3 regions of the Citrobacter farmeri genome follow, and region 1 is predicted to be linked to each of the others. Evidence: predicted binding sites of a transcription regulator. Region 1 holds the regulator's gene; each other region holds the start of a gene.
What was found. Region 1 encodes LexA, which represses DNA repair genes until DNA is damaged. Its sites were predicted from a motif close to TNCTGTATGTACATACAGNA; they were not measured.

Region 1 (5,319 bases):
GGCGCATTGATACCGTGCAGCACGGACAGACGCTGCGCCACGGTGCGGCTCTCTTTTTCCAGCGTGCCGCGGTTGATCGACGGGTTGGCGCTCAGAAGCCAGAAGGTGATGGCATAGCGTTGCAGCGTTTCGCGCGCACCTGCCGCCAACAGTTGCAGCGTGCGGGAGTGGGCCGGATTGATATGCAGCTCGTCATTCTGCAGTGTAATCAGCCCCTGGCGCTGCATCTCTGCCGTCAGCGCGTCAATCACGCCAGCCAGTTCATCGCGCTCCCAGCGCAGGAACAGTTCGGCTTTTAACATCGGGTAGAGCACGTCAACGTGTTGCAGCAGTGCTTCACGGGAAATATGACGATGCTGGGTCACGATCGCGGCCATCAGTGAAGGTAGCACCAGCATATGCGCGATGTTATTGCGATAGTAGGTCATCAGCACCGCCTGCTCGCGCGGCAGAATGATGATATCGCCAATGGTATCTTTCTCGACTTCGAACTTGTTCATCTGCAACGCGTGATCGATAAGATCGCTCGCGCTGACCGATGGCACAGTCGAATCAGAGGAATACGGCACATTGCGCATCAGATCCAGATAACAGTTGAGCTGCTCGGTCAGTTGCTCGCGGGTCAGCGAACGCTGACGGGAAGCTAACAGCGCGGTGCAGCACAGGTTCATCGCGTTAGCCGCACCCGCGTTGTTAATACGCACCATCAGCTCTGCCGCAATCCCGTTCACTGTCGGCGTCAGCCAGGCCGGACGCACGGCTTCGATAGGATCAATCGACTCGCGCCACTCCGGCACGTGGTGATTCAGGTACGTCATCAACGGCATTGGCTCGCCAAAGTTCACGTAGCCCTGACCGAGATTACGCAGCTTGCTCAAGCCACGCAGCATCTGCGGCAGACTCTCTTTCTCTTTGGTTGCCCCGCGCAGCTCTTTGGCATAGGTCCCCACTTCCATCACATGTTCGTAACCGATGTAAATCGGCACCAGGGTGATCGGACGGGTGCCACCGCGCAGCATCGCCTGAATAGTCATTGATAGCGTGCCGGTTTTCGGATCCAGCAGACGACCCGTACGGGAACGACCGCCTTCGACAAAGTATTCAACCGAGTAGCCGCGGCTGAACAGTTCGCCCAGATACTCACGGAAGACGGTGGAATAGAGCTTATTGCCCTTAAAGGTACGGCGAATAAAGAACGCGCCCAGGCGGCGGAAGATCGGGCCTGCTGGCCAAAAGTTCAGGTTGATACCCGCGGCAATATGCGGTGGCACCAGCCCCTGGTGATAGAGCACGTAGGAGAGCAGCAGATAGTCCATGTGGCTGCGGTGGCAGGGAACATAGACAATTTCGTGCCCGTCGTGCGCCAGTTGGCGAACGCGCTCGGCGTTATGAACGTTGATCCCCTGATAGAGCCGGTTCCAGGTGAAACCCAGGATGCGGTCGGTCAGGCGAATCATTTCGTATGAGAAGTTGGCGGCGATCTCTTCCATCAGCGCAATCGCGTTTTGCTGTGCCTTTTCATGGGAGATTTTCTTGCTGCGCGCTTCATCTTCGACCGCGCGGGCAATCGCTTTGGACGCCAACAGTTTGTTGAAGAGATCCTGACGTGCAGGCAGGCGCGGTCCCACAGCGGCAAGACGCTGACGGGCGAAGTGCATACGCGCCACGCGTGCCAGTTTCTGCGCAATGATTTTATCCGTGCCGTGCTCATCGGCCATTCGGCGCAGGGACACGGAAGGTGAGAAACGGACAAAGCTGTCGCGCCCCAGCCAGGAGACGGCAAAGAATTTCTGGATGCCGTTAAGCATGCGCAGTGGCGGGTTAACCTCACCCTTCTCACGGCCCGGCGAGCGTCCAAACATCACCGACACTGGCACCATTTGCACATCCAGGTCTGGATTGCTGCGATGCAGGTCGAGATAGTTATGGAACAGCTTGATGGACTCTTCTTTCGGTGTGTAATAGGTGAATACCCGCGGTCCGCCGTGAATGAATACATAGCGTGGCAACTGGGTGCCATCGATCTCCAGCGGCACTAACGGGTCGGGGAGATCGTGCGCCAGACATTGCGCGCGCAGCGTCAGCAAGTCCGCTTTGGAGTTGTACGGTAAAACGTACATAATTGGACGAGAGGTATTGAGTCCCAATTCCGGGGCAGGATCTGCCGGAATAGACTTGCTTTTTACCAGTACACTTAATGGTAAATTCAGGATTTTGTAGTAAATTCGTGGCCAGCCGGACATAAACGATGTAAAGCCTCTGGTTAATAATGCAATTGCGTTGCAAGGATATCAGAAAGTCATGTGAATTTCTGGTGTATCCCGTCATACTTCGCGCCGCGTGCCCTAACTCGAATCACATGAGTTAATTAGACAATGTCATTGACGCCAATAATGCAAAAAGGTTCTTTTAATGGCTAATAATACCACTGGATTCACCCGAATTATCAAAGCTGCAGGCTATTCCTGGAAAGGTTTTCGCGCCGCGTGGATTAACGAGGCCGCGTTCCGTCAGGAGAGTGTGGCGGTTTTGCTGGCCGTCGCTATCGCCTGCTGGCTGGATGTGGATGCCATCACGCGCGTTCTATTGATCGGCTCCGTTATGCTGGTCATGATTGTTGAAATTCTGAACAGCGCCATTGAGGCCGTGGTGGACCGTATCGGCTCTGATTATCATGAACTCTCTGGTCGTGCAAAAGATATGGGATCGGCGGCGGTGCTGCTCTCTATCATTGTGGCGCTGATCACCTGGGGCCTCCTGCTGTGGACACATTTTCGCTAAGGTTTTTTCGACCCTGATTCCATAACAGGTTAAATCTGCTGTTGAATGTGCAGTTTGTGGTTCCAAAATCACCTTTAGCTGTATATACTCACAGCATAACTGTATATACACCCAGGGGGCGGAATGAAAGCGTTAACGGCCAGGCAACAAGAGGTGTTTGATCTCATTCGGGATCACATCAGCCAGACAGGTATGCCACCGACGCGTGCGGAGATCGCACAGCGTTTGGGGTTCCGTTCCCCAAACGCGGCTGAAGAACACCTGAAAGCGCTGGCGCGGAAAGGGGCAATTGAAATCGTCTCCGGCGCTTCTCGCGGCATTCGACTGCTGCAGGAAGAAGAAGAGGGGTTACCGCTTATCGGTCGTGTCGCGGCGGGCGAACCACTGTTGGCGCAGCAGCACATCGAAGGCCATTATCAGGTGGACCCGTCTCTGTTTAAGCCGAATGCCGATTTCCTGCTGCGCGTCAGCGGGATGTCGATGAAAGATATCGGTATTATGGATGGCGATCTGTTGGCGGTACACAAAACCCAGGATGTGCGTAACGGCCAGGTGGTTGTGGCGCGTATCGACGACGAAGTGACGGTCAAACGCTTGAAAAAACAGGGCAATAAAGTTGAGTTACTGCCTGAAAACAGCGAATTTAAACCTATCCTGGTTGACCTTCGCGAACAGAATTTCACCATCGAAGGATTGGCCGTTGGCGTCATCCGTAACGGTGAATGGCTGTAGTAATCCTGTAGGCCGGATAAGGCGTTTACGCCGTTATCCGGCACTCTCACCACTCTCGTTATGACCTCTTCTCAGGCTCGCTCCATGCCGTTTTTTGCTTCTGCTGACAAGGCGCTCTGGCGTCTCGCCTTACCTATGATTTTCTCCAATATCACCGTTCCTCTGCTGGGACTGGTGGATACGGCGGTCATTGGTCACCTGGACAGCCCTGTATATCTTGGCGGGGTGGCAGTGGGGGCGACGGCAACGAGTTTTCTGTTCATGCTCCTGCTCTTTTTACGCATGAGCACGACCGGGCTGACGGCGCAGGCGTTCGGCGCGAAGAATCCTCAGGCGCTGGCACGGGCTCTGGTGCAACCGCTGATCCTGGCGTTGGGCGCTGGGGCTATGATTGCGCTCTTTCGCACACCGATTATCGATCTGGCGCTGCACATCGTGGGTGGTAGCGAAGCGGTGCTGGAGCAGGCAAGACGGTTTCTGGCCATTCGCTGGCTGAGCGCTCCGGCGTCGCTGGCGAATCTGGTACTGCTCGGCTGGTTGCTGGGCGTACAGTACGCGCGTGCACCGGTTATTCTGCTGATTGTCGGCAATATTTTGAATATTGTGCTCGACCTTTGGCTGGTGATGGGGCTGCACATGAACGTGCAAGGGGCCGCGCTGGCGACGGTAATCGCGGAATATGCGACGCTGCTGATCGGTTTGTTGATGGTGCGTAAAGTACTGCGCCTGCGTGGTGTCTCCCGCGCCATGCTCAAACAGGCCTGGCGGGGAAATGTACGCCGCCTTCTGGCGCTTAATCGCGACATCATGCTGCGTTCACTGCTGCTGCAGCTCTGCTTTGGCGCGATCACCGTGCTGGGGGCCAGACTGGGCAGCGATATCATCGCCGTTAACGCCGTGTTGATGACGCTGCTGACGTTTACGGCCTATGCGCTGGATGGCTTTGCCTACGCCGTGGAGGCGCATTCCGGTCAGGCTTATGGCGCCCGCGACGGCAGTCAGTTACTGGAAGTCTGGCGTGCGGCGTGCCGTCAGTCAGGCATCGTCGCACTGCTGTTTTCACTGGTCTATTTACTCGCGGGCGAACCGATCGTTGCGCTGCTGACATCACTACCGCAAATCCAACAACTTGCCGATCGCTACCTGGTCTGGCAGGCGATTTTGCCTCTGGTTGGTGTCTGGTGTTATCTGCTGGATGGCATGTTTATCGGCGCAACGCGGGCGGCTGAAATGCGTAACAGCATGGCGGTGGCGGCTACCGGGTTTGCGCTGACGCTGCTGGCGCTACCCGTGTTGGGTAATCACGGTTTATGGCTGGCGCTGGCGGTTTTTCTGGCGCTGCGCGGGTTGTCATTAGCCTGGATTTGGCGACGTCACTGGCGAAACGGGACCTGGTTTGCTGCCTCGTAATGGTTAAAGATTCTGAATAGTGAATTTAACCCAGAATCTATGACTACACTTAATCTCACGTCCAGCAGAAAACGAACGCAGTTGGGCGGTTTACTCTCACTATTCACAGCCTGGTAAAGAGGACGTTATGATGAATAAAGACGAAGTCGGCGGTAACTGGAAACAGTTTAAAGGTAAGGTGAAAGAGCAGTGGGGCAAACTGACCGATGACGATATGACGGTCATTGAAGGTAAGCGTGATCAACTGGTAGGTAAAATTCAGGAACGCTATGGTTACGCGAAAGATCAGGCGGAGAAAGAGGTCGATAGCTGGGAAAAACGCAACGACTATCGCTGGTAATCCCCCCTCTTACCCGTGAGTACAAGGATGTACCCCCCTCTGTTTGCTTCGGGCGG
Region 2 (5,319 bases), 1.5 Mb from region 1:
TGAAGTACTTACTGAGGCACATTGTAACCCGACACCGGCTAAATAGAACAACGCCCGGCAGTGCCAGGCGTTGAAAAAGTCAGAGATTAGCGGCCAGAAATCGGCGGAATAAAGGTCACACCCATATCCCACGGCTGCTCAATCCAGGTATCCTGCGGGATATCAATCACATAATCATCGACTAACGGGCGGCCCGCCGGTTTTGCAAAGATAGTGACAAAGTGCGCTTTTGGATACATTTCACGGATGGCCACAGCGGTACCGCCGGTATCCACCAGATCGTCGATGACGATAAAACCTTCACCGTCGCCTTCTGCGCGCTTGAGAATTTTCAGCTCACGCTGGTTGTCGTGATCGTAGCTGGAAATGCATACGGTATCGACATGACGAATGCCCAGTTCACGTGCCAGCAATGCGCCCGGCACCAGACCACCACGGCTAACGGCAATAATGCCTTTCCACTGTTCTGAAGGCATCAGGCGGTTTGCCAGTTTGCGTGCATGAATCTGCAGCATGTCCCAGGTGACGACGTATTTTTCGCTCATGTGAAGTGTCCCAGCCTGTTTATCTACGGCTTACAAAGTGTTCAAGGGGGAAATAGGTTGCGCGAGATTATAGAGATCTGAGCCACCAAAAACCAGTGTTTCGCGGAATCGGGCCCTCTTTTTACGTGCTTTATACTCGCAGCGGGCGCAGAAAGTGGTATTCTCAAACGCATCTCGCAAGCCTGACTTGTGGTAATAATTAACCTGCTAACCCTGTGACCTGCAAGCTTGTTTGCAGGGCACCTAAAGGAGACTTATCGTGTCAGAACTGTCTCAACTCTCGCCGCAACCGCTGTGGGATATTTTTGCAAAAATCTGCTCTATTCCTCACCCGTCCTATCACGAAGAGCAACTCGCTGAGCACATCATTGGCTGGGCAAACGAAAAAGGTTTCCACGTTGAGCGCGACCAGGTGGGCAATATCCTGATTCGCAAACCGGCCAGCGCAGGAATGGAAAACCGTAAACCGGTGGTTCTGCAAGCGCACCTGGATATGGTGCCGCAGAAAAACAACGACACCGTGCACGATTTCACGAAAGATCCGATCCAGCCTTATATCGACGGCGAATGGGTAAAAGCGCGTGGCACCACGCTGGGTGCCGATAACGGCATCGGGATGGCTTCCGCACTGGCCGTTCTGGCTGACGACAGCGTCGTTCACGGTCCGCTGGAAGTACTGCTGACGATGACGGAAGAAGCGGGGATGGACGGTGCATTTGGCCTGCAGGCCAACTGGTTGCAGGCGGACATTCTGATCAACACCGATTCTGAAGAAGAAGGTGAGATCTACATGGGTTGCGCGGGGGGGATCGACTTCACCTCTAACCTGCCCCTGACCCGTGAAGCCGTTCCGGCAGGCTTCCAGACCGTTAAGCTGACCCTGAAAGGGCTGAAAGGCGGTCACTCCGGTGGCGAAATCCACGTCGGTCTTGGCAACGCGAACAAACTGTTGGTTCGTTTCCTGGCGGGTCATGCTGAAGAGCTGGATCTGCGTCTGGTCGATTTCAACGGCGGTACGCTGCGTAACGCGATTCCGCGTGAAGCCTTTGCGACCGTCGCCGTCGCAGCGGACAAGGTTGATGCGCTGAAGGCGCAGGTCAACGCTTATCAGGACATTCTGAAAAACGAACTGGCCGAAAAAGAGAAAAACCTGGTGGTTCTGCTGGAGAGCGCTGCGAACGATAAAGCGGCACTGACGGCGCAGTCTCGTGACGGCTTTATCCGTCTGTTGAACGCGACGCCGAACGGCGTGATCCGCAATTCCGACGTCGCAAAGGGCGTGGTTGAAACCTCACTGAACGTGGGTGTCGTCACCATGACCGATGACAACGTCGAAATCCATTGTCTGATCCGTTCGCTGATCGACACGGGTAAAGATTATGTCGTTAGCATGCTGGATTCCCTGGGCAAACTGGCGGGCGCGAAAACCGAAGCTAAAGGGAGCTACCCTGGCTGGCAGCCGGATGCGAACTCCCCGGTGATGCATCTGGTGCGCGAAACCTATCAGCGTCTGTTCAACAAGACGCCGAACATCCAGATTATCCACGCGGGTCTGGAATGCGGTCTGTTTAAAAAGCCATACCCAAATATGGATATGGTCTCTATCGGGCCAACCATCACCGGCCCACACTCACCGGATGAGCAAGTGCATATCGAAAGCGTCAGTCATTACTGGCGGCTTCTGACCGAACTGCTGAAAGCGATTCCGACGAAGTAAGTCACGATCGTTATGCTTTAATCTTGCCGGATGGCGGTGCGTTGCGCCTTATCCGGCCTACGAACTGTCAACAGATTTGTAGGCCGGATAAGTGAAACGCCATCCGGCAGTTTCATACCCGTTATTCATCGCGGTTATAACCCCAGTAATAACTGCCGTTCCAGTTGCGGATCGAGCAGCGTAACGTGCAGCCCCACCAGGCGTACCCCCCGCCCTCCCCGGCGCTCGTCCCAGGTTTTACGCGCGGTAGAAATCAGATCTTCTTTATTCAGTCGCGGCCAGACGTGTTCCTGAGTGGTTTGCTGAAAATCATTAAACTTTAGCTTCACCCCCTGACGGGCGATGAGCAGATCGGGTTTCACTTTCGCCAGCCGTCGCTCAAGTTCCGGATATAACCGCTCAATAATCGCTTCACAGTCGGACCACTCATGAATGTCTTCCGCCATTGTGCGTTCGACGCCGATCGATTTTCGTAAGCGTTCATTATTGACGTCCCGATCGTCGATTCCCTGACTGCGCTCCCACAGTACCCGACCAAACTTACCGAAGCGCTTAAGTAATGTCGCCAGATCGAACTGCTGCACATCACCGCAGGTGCGTAGCCCCATGCTTTCCAGCTTTGCTGCAGACACTTTACCGACGCCGGGAATTTTACCCAGTGGTAACGTCCTGAGGAACGCCGGCACAGCATCCGGCGTAATGACATATTGCCCGTTGGGTTTATTCAGATCGGAGGCGATCTTGGCCAGAAACTTCACCGGCGCCACGCCCGCCGAGGCGGTAAGTTGCAGTTCGTTGAAGATAGTCTGGCGGATCTCCTGGGCGATGAGCGTTGCCGAACCATGACAGTGCATGCTGTCCGTGACATCCAGATACGCTTCATCCAGGGACAGTGGCTCAATTAATGCAGTGTAGCGTGAAAAGATGTCCTGAATCTGGCGGGAGGCTTCTTTATAGGCTTCGTAGCGCCCGGGTAATAGCATGAGGTGCGGGCACAGCTTCAGCGCCATCCCGGTGGGCATCGCGCTGCGCACGCCAAATTTACGGGCGGGATAGTTGGCGGTACTGATGACGCCTCTGCGTTCGCGGCTGCCGCCAATCGCAATAGGGATGTCGCGCAGCGCCGGGTTGTCACGCATCTCAACCGCTGCGAAAAAACAGTCCATATCAACATGTATGATTTTACGCATCACTCATCCCCCACAATACTGTTTAAGTATACAGTGTTATTTTAACGTGGGAAAGGATTGTACGCACCAGACAACGCCATACTGGCGGGTTCAGGCTGAGTAGAATGCCGCCGCCATGCCAGGGCACTATTCCCCCGTCCGGCACGGGGGATCAATATGCACAAATTATTGCGGTCGTACCTTGTGATGCAATGCGGCGATCTGCTGTTTTTTATCGAGTTTTTCGACCAGCGGTTGTACGACCTTTTCACCATGCTGACCAAAATACTGATACAACGTATCCGCTGCACTCTGGGTCAGGATCATAATTTCGATGCGCCGGTTGCCCGCACTTTGTGGGTTTTTACTATCCAGTAGCATCTGGTCAGCCATTGCGCTCACCTGCATCACTTTATCATCAGGCATTCCAGCTTCTTCCAGTACGCGGCGAGCTGACAACGCTCTGTCGCCTGACAGATTCCAGTTGTTATAGATATTGTTTTTATAGCCCATCGCATCGGTATGCCCGGTGATAATGATCTTATTGTCCAGTGAGTCAAATACCGGAGCCAGTTCCACCAACAGCGATCTAAAGAACGGCATGATCCTCGCGCTGCCTCGCTCAAACATATTGCGATTCTGGTCGTCTTTAATCAGCACACGTAACCCCTGCGGTACAATCTCCATTTCCAGGTTGGTTTCCATGTGGGCATTGCGGGCGACAATATTGATGCTGGTCGCGAGCTCCCCCAATTCTGAAGCTGACTTTCTCTTCAGCAACGACGTCTTTTCATTCACATCACGCACTTTCTTTTCAGTTTCATCACTCACCTGCACCACTTCTTTCGGCGAGGTCAGTTCCTCCTTGCCCGGTTGATTACGCGACTTGTTGTTATTGCTTACCGTACGCGTAATCGGTTTTTGACCAATCTTATTGAGCGGCGTCAGTCCGCCGCCGTTGAAAATCGACTGACCATGCAGCGCCGCCACGATGTTTTCACGATCGGATTTACTGACGCTGTTCACAATCAACTTTATCGTGGTTACCAAAGGTGCCGAACGTATCTCCGAAGTGTCCGCCCGTTTTACCCTCGACGCGATGCCGGGTAAACAGATGGCAATCGACGCCGATCTGAACGCGGGTCTTATTAACCAGCAGCAGGCGCAGACGCGGCGTAAGGACGTCGCCAGCGAAGCGGATTTCTACGGCGCGATGGACGGGGCCTCGAAGTTTGTCCGCGGCGATGCCATCGCCGGCATGATGATTCTGGCGATCAACCTGATCGGCGGCGTGTGCATCGGTATTTTCAAATACGATCTTAGCGCTGAAGCCGCATTCCAGCAGTACGTGCTGATGACCATTGGTGATGGACTGGTTGCACAGATCCCTTCCCTGCTGCTTTCCACCGCCGCCGCAATTATCGTGACCCGCGTCAGCGACAATGGCGATATTGCCACCGATGTCCGCGCACAGTTGCTGGCCAGTCCTTCGGTACTCTATACCGCCACCAGCATTATGTTCGTGCTGGCGGTGGTTCCAGGAATGCCGCACTTTCCCTTCCTCGTGTTCAGCGGCCTGCTGGGCTTCACCGCATGGCGGATGAGTAAACGTCCGAAAACCGCCGAAGCCGAAGAGAAAAACCTCGAAACGCTGACGAAAACCATCGTCGAAACGACCGAGCAGCAGGTCACCTGGGAAACCATCCCCCTGATTGAACCCATCAGCCTGAGCCTGGGGTATAAGCTGGTTTCACTGGTGGATAAATCAAAAGGTAATCCGCTGACCCAGCGTATTCGCGGCGTGCGTCAGGTGATTTCCGATACTAATGGCGTATTGCTGCCAGAAATTCGCATTCGTGAAAATTTCAGGTTAAAGCCCAGCCAGTAC
Region 3 (5,319 bases), 2.1 Mb from region 1:
TGCCCGTCCGCCACTGGACGGGCTTTTTTTTATCTGGCGTGCTAAAAACTGTCGTTCACCCGCGCCAGTCCTTCCTCGAGTGTTGCCACTTCTGCCGTTGCCAACAGGCAACAGGCCATCTGGATTTTCAACGATGCCGGTACCGGTTCGCTTCCCGCCAGGCAGCGTTCTATCCAGCGCGCGGTCGTCTCAGGATCCTTCGCCGCAGGCAGCGGTACGGGTTCGTCAGGCATTTCGCTTTGTCGATTCTGTAACACCCGTGAGCCGGTGCTATCAATCAGGCTGATCTGTGGACAGCGTTGCGGGTTGGCGTAAACCTCACCTTCAGTGCCGTGCATCAGCAGCCCACGCCCGCCAATATCACTGAAGAATTTCGCTACGCGCGGCACATATTCCGGGTGCGACACACTGGCCAGACGCAGTGCGGCATCCTCGGCAAACGGCGTCGCCAGTTTCGCCAGCGTATGTGCGCTGTTACGCACGCCCAGCCGCCAGCGCATTGCCAGTTGCTTTTCCAGCGGCGGACAGAGCGTACTCACTGGAATAAAGACCGGCTGATGCCCATCCAGCTTCGCCTGCGCTTGACCGGCGTGTCGCGTCGGTGCAATCCCCATCAGTTCGAAAATGGTTTCCGTAAGCACGCGGGTCGGATCTTCACTCACCCCATGCACCACCACTGGAAACCCCAGCTTGTGCAATAAAATGGCCAGTAGCGGCGTCAGGTTCGCCTGTTTACGCGCGCCGTTATAGCTGGGAATAACAATCGGCATCGGTTTGGCAACCGGCGGGGTCAGCGTAATGGAATGGTTTTGCATCGCCTCATAAAAGCCCAACATTTCGGCTTCCCCTTCCCCTTTAATACGCAACGCAATCAGCACGCTGCCAATCTCCAGTTCAGGCACGTCCCCGTTAAGCATGTGGGTATACAGACCGCGGGCGGTGTCCTGGTCCAGATCGCGGGCATGGTTTTTGCCCCGGCCAATCTCTTTAATAATTTTGCGGTAATCCATCGAAAACTCCTTGCCTCACACTCACGTTATTTACGCCGACGGCGCGCGGGTTTCGCTTTTTCTTTTGCCTTTACTATAACGTCTGGCACAGCGGGTTGCTCTATGGGAAAAACAGGTAATGCATCCAGTAAACGCTTGCCATAATTTTTGGTCAACAGACGCTTATCGTAAATCACCACTTCTCCCCAGCAGCCGTGGCTACGAATCAGACGCCCCACCTGCTGGATAAGATTAAACGAGGCAGCGGGCAGACTCTGCACTTCAAAGGGATAACGATTGAGGCTTTTGAGCCACTCGCCTTCAGTGATCACCACCGGGCTGTCGATGGGGGGGAAGGCAATTTTGTGAATATGTACCTGACTGAGCAAATCGCCTTTTAGATCCAGCCCTTCGGCGAAAGATTGCAACCCAACCAACACGCTACGCTCGCCGTTCTCTACCCGCTTACGGTGCAACTCCACCAACCGATAGCGCGGCTGGTCACCCTGGACCAGCAGCAACAAACGCAGATCGGTGACGTGTTCCAGAAATCGCTGCATTGCCCGTCCGCTGGCAAACAATACCAGCATGCCGGTATGTTTTTTACTTTCCAGCTGTTCGCGAAAATAGGCGGCCATCTCCGCGATATGCTGCTCTTCGCTGTCAATCAGCGGCTCATAGCGCATCTGCGGAATAATGATTTTGCCCTGTTTGACGTGGTTAAACGGCGAATCGAGCGCGACAAAGCGGTCTCCGGCTTTCTCTTTCAGACCGCTCATCTCCTGCAGACGCGAAAAACTGTTAAGCGAACGCAGCGTGGCGGAAGTGACAATAATATGCGGTACGCTGCGCCAGAGTAACCGCTCCAGCTGATCGCTCACGCGGATCCCCACACAGTGAAACCAGACGTGAGGCTGCCCGTCACGCATATCGCGCGTCACCCATTTCGACACCGGCGCACCGGACGACTGGGCCAGTGAGGCCAGCCGCCACAGTTTGCTTTGCGCCTCAAACATCCCCAACGCGCGATTCATCTGCAAAATAGCCCGATGCAGGCGCACAACATCATGACTGCCCGTTTTCTCGCTGAGATCGTTCAAAAATAACTCCGCCAGGCCGCGCAGCGTTTCGGTGAGTTTCGCCAGCCGTTGGCAAATTTCCATCACTTCATCCGGGAGTGTTCCCATCGCAAAGCGATGTTCCGCTTCCTGCCCGGCAGGCATAGTCAGATTGAGGATGCTGTTAAGCGAGGCGATAAGCTCATACAGCTCTTCGCAATGGGCGTTTAAACGCTCCGGATTCGCCAGCGGCGGCGTGGTTTTGGGACGAAACTGCTCCATGCAGGTCGCCACCAGTTTGCCGAACAGATCCAGTTGCAGGCGATACCAGGGGGCAGTGATTTCGGCACTCATTTCCAGCGCATCGCGGGCGACGTCCGGCAGGTGATGGCCTTCATCCAGCACCAACAGCAGATTTTTCGGGTCCGGCAACACCGCTTCGCTTTCCATTGCCGCCATTACCAGCGCATGGTTTGCCACCACCACTTCTGCTTCCTGAATCTCACGACGCGCTACAAAGAACGGGCACTCACGATAGTAATGACAGTTGCGGTTCAGACAGCTGGCTTTGTCGGTGCTCAATCGCCGCCAGAGATCGTCATCAATCGCGATATCCGTATGATCGCGCAGGCCGTCCCACTTGTAGCTGTCAAGGTCGCCTTTCAGCTTTGCGCAGCGCTTCTGTTCTTCCTTGTTGTTCGCCGTGAGTTCATCGTCAAGAAACGCGAGCAGATCCTGCTGAGTGGGTTCAGTACTGGCCAGCGCGGTCAGATTTCGCGGACACACATAGCGGCCGCGGCCAAACGCGGCGGTAAAGCGAAGATCGGGAATGATTTTGCGCAGTAGCGGCAGATCTTTACTGTAGATCTGATCCTGCAACGCCACGTTGGCGGTACTGACTACCAGCGTTTTTTGCTCTTCCCGCGCAATGGCAATGCCGGGAAGGAGATAAGACAGGGTTTTCCCCACCCCGGTGGGTGCTTCAATCGCCAGATGACGCCCTTCTTCTCCGGTCAGCGTTTTCGCGACATCGGCAATCATCTGCCGCTGCGGCGCACGGGGGATAAAGTCGGGGATCTGTTCCTGAAGCGCCTTATACCAGGCGGCGATTTGCGCTTTGAGCGCAGCAGTTAATGCCATGAGAAAACCTGAAATACTGTATAAACAGCCACTATTGTGGCACATTTCAGGCCTGGAACGTATCTTTTTTGCCGGTTCTGGAAAGCGCTTCGCAACCTGGAGGCGAAGTGCCGGATGGCGGCTTGCGCCTTATCCGGCCTGCGTTTAAGCATACTCCTGGCCGGATAAGCGCAGCGCCATCAGGCTGCTGCGCGGCGACTTAATAGTAACCCAGCAGCTTCCACCACAACATGCCAACCGCGAAGATGATGATCACATTGAACGTCACCACACACAGGTTGATTCTGTAGAACCGTGGCCGTTCGAAATAGCCTTGCGCAAAGTAGATAGGACCTGGTCCGCCGCCGTACTCGGTGTTCCCCCACATCAGGTTGCTGAAAATACCGAAACAGATAGCCACCATCATCGGCGGTGCCCCGGCCGCAATCGCCGTGGCGGCAAACGGTGCGTACAGTGCGGCAACGTGCCCCGTGGCGGTGGCAAACAGATAGTGGACGTAGATGTACAGGACGCCGAGCACGATAAAAGCTTCCATCGCGCCGAATCCCTGAATTCCACTGCCCAACTTCACTGTCATCCATTTGATGAATCCCAGATCCGCCAGGCCGGTCGCCAGGCTGATAATCACGCTGAACCAAATCACCGTGTCCCACGCCGCATGGTCATTAAGGAGGCTCTTCCAGCTTACCGCACCGGTCGCAAACAGATAGGCCGCCAGACCCAGCCCAACCGACGTCGCGGAGATACCGGTGATCAGACTGGTTCCCCAGCCCACCAGCGCCAGCACAAAGCCTACGGCCACTTTTTTCTCATTACTGCTCATACCGCCCAGTTCGCTGAGCGACTGTTTGCCCATCGCTTTGGCTTCCGGTGTGTGCTTTAGTTCCGGATCCAACAGCTTGTAGACCAGCAGCGGCATCAGGCAAAAACAAACCATCGCCGGCACCACCGCGGAAATAAACCAGCCGCCCCAGGTGATATCCAGACCCAGTGTGGATTTTGCCAGGCTTGCTACCAGCGGGTTCGCTGCCATCCCCGTCAAAAATATCGCCCCGGTGATCGGCGTAAACTGAAAGCAGACCATCGTTAAGAAATCGCCAATCCGCTTACCGGTTGCGCCGGGCGCCGAGCCGAGTACGTCGTTGATTGAGCGAGCGATGGGGAAAATAATTCCGCCAGAACGCGCCGTCACAGAAGGCATCGCCGGGGCCATAATCAGGTCTGAAACGCCAAGTGAATAGGCAATTCCCAGGCTGCTTCCGCCAAACAGCGACAGCATTTTATAGGCAATACGTTTCCCCAGCCCGGAGGTAACAAACCCCAGCGAGAGCACGTAAGCGCAGAAAATCAGCCACACGGTGCCAGAGGCAAAGCCCGACAGCGCCTTCGCCTCGGTCAACGTTTTGCTAAAGATGACCACGCAAAGCGCAATCAGCATGACCGCCCCCGAAGGGAGCGGTTGGGTCAGGATCGCCGCAATGGTGGCGGCGAAAATCGCAAACATATGCCAGGCCGCCGGCGTTAACCCGTCAGGGACGGGAATAAACCAAATGACGGCACCAATCACCAGCGGGATCAGAAATGAGATAAATTTCTTTCCCGCGACAGAATTTGTAGACATAGCAATATCCTTATTCCGTTAGCACGAGAACGTTCATTTCCGTGACTGATACCTGGACAGCACCTGATCGACCATTTCAGGTGCCATGCCCAGATAATTTGCCGGATCGGTCAGTCGGTTAATCAGTTGCGGATTCAGTCGCTGCGCCACTGTTGGCATCGCATTCAGCACGTCAGCCAGGTGACCGCCCTTCTCGTTGACGATACGACAGGCGTCATACACCACGTCGTGGGCGTCCTGGCGACCGATGTACGGGGCCAGCCCCATCATCACCGCTTCTGCCACAATCAGACCATTGGTCATTCCGAGATTACGCTTCATTGCTGCTTCATCAACTTCCAACCCTGCCAGCATAAAATTGGCCTGATGCAGCGCCCCTGCGCTCAGCACGAAACTTTCCGGGATCGCAATCCACTCCGCATGCCATGGCCCGGTAGCGCGTTCCAGATCCTGAACCATCGCATCCAGCATCAGTCCGGCCTGTTGACGAACGCCTTTCGCGCAGGCCAGC

Region 2: the regulator LexA is predicted to act here: its motif matches at 3,469-3,488, upstream of dinB (DNA polymerase IV).
Region 3: the regulator LexA is predicted to act here: its motif matches at 3,202-3,221, upstream of dinG (ATP-dependent DNA helicase DinG).

Annotation. Positions count from the first base shown of each region.
Region 1 covers NZ_CP077291.1:334,879-340,197, forward strand. Annotated here, with positions in the region: gene plsB (glycerol-3-phosphate 1-O-acyltransferase PlsB) at 1-2,243, opposite strand, end outside; gene I6L53_RS01535 (diacylglycerol kinase) at 2,413-2,781, shown strand; gene lexA (transcriptional repressor LexA) at 2,905-3,513, shown strand; gene dinF (MATE family efflux transporter DinF) at 3,598-4,923, shown strand; gene I6L53_RS01550 (CsbD family protein) at 5,054-5,263, shown strand.
Region 2 covers NZ_CP077291.1:3,679,640-3,684,958, forward strand. Annotated here, with positions in the region: gene gpt (xanthine phosphoribosyltransferase) at 87-545, opposite strand; gene pepD (cytosol nonspecific dipeptidase) at 805-2,262, shown strand; gene dinB (DNA polymerase IV) at 2,397-3,452, opposite strand; gene lafU (putative lateral flagellar export/assembly protein LafU) at 3,618-4,481, opposite strand; partial or broken gene I6L53_RS17305 (flagellar biosynthesis protein FlhA) at 4,444-5,319, shown strand, end outside.
Region 3 covers NZ_CP077291.1:3,101,753-3,107,071, forward strand. Annotated here, with positions in the region: gene ybiB (DNA-binding protein YbiB) at 42-1,010, opposite strand; gene dinG (ATP-dependent DNA helicase DinG) at 1,037-3,187, opposite strand; gene I6L53_RS14620 (DASS family sodium-coupled anion symporter) at 3,387-4,808, opposite strand; gene pcaB (3-carboxy-cis,cis-muconate cycloisomerase) at 4,842-5,319, opposite strand, start outside.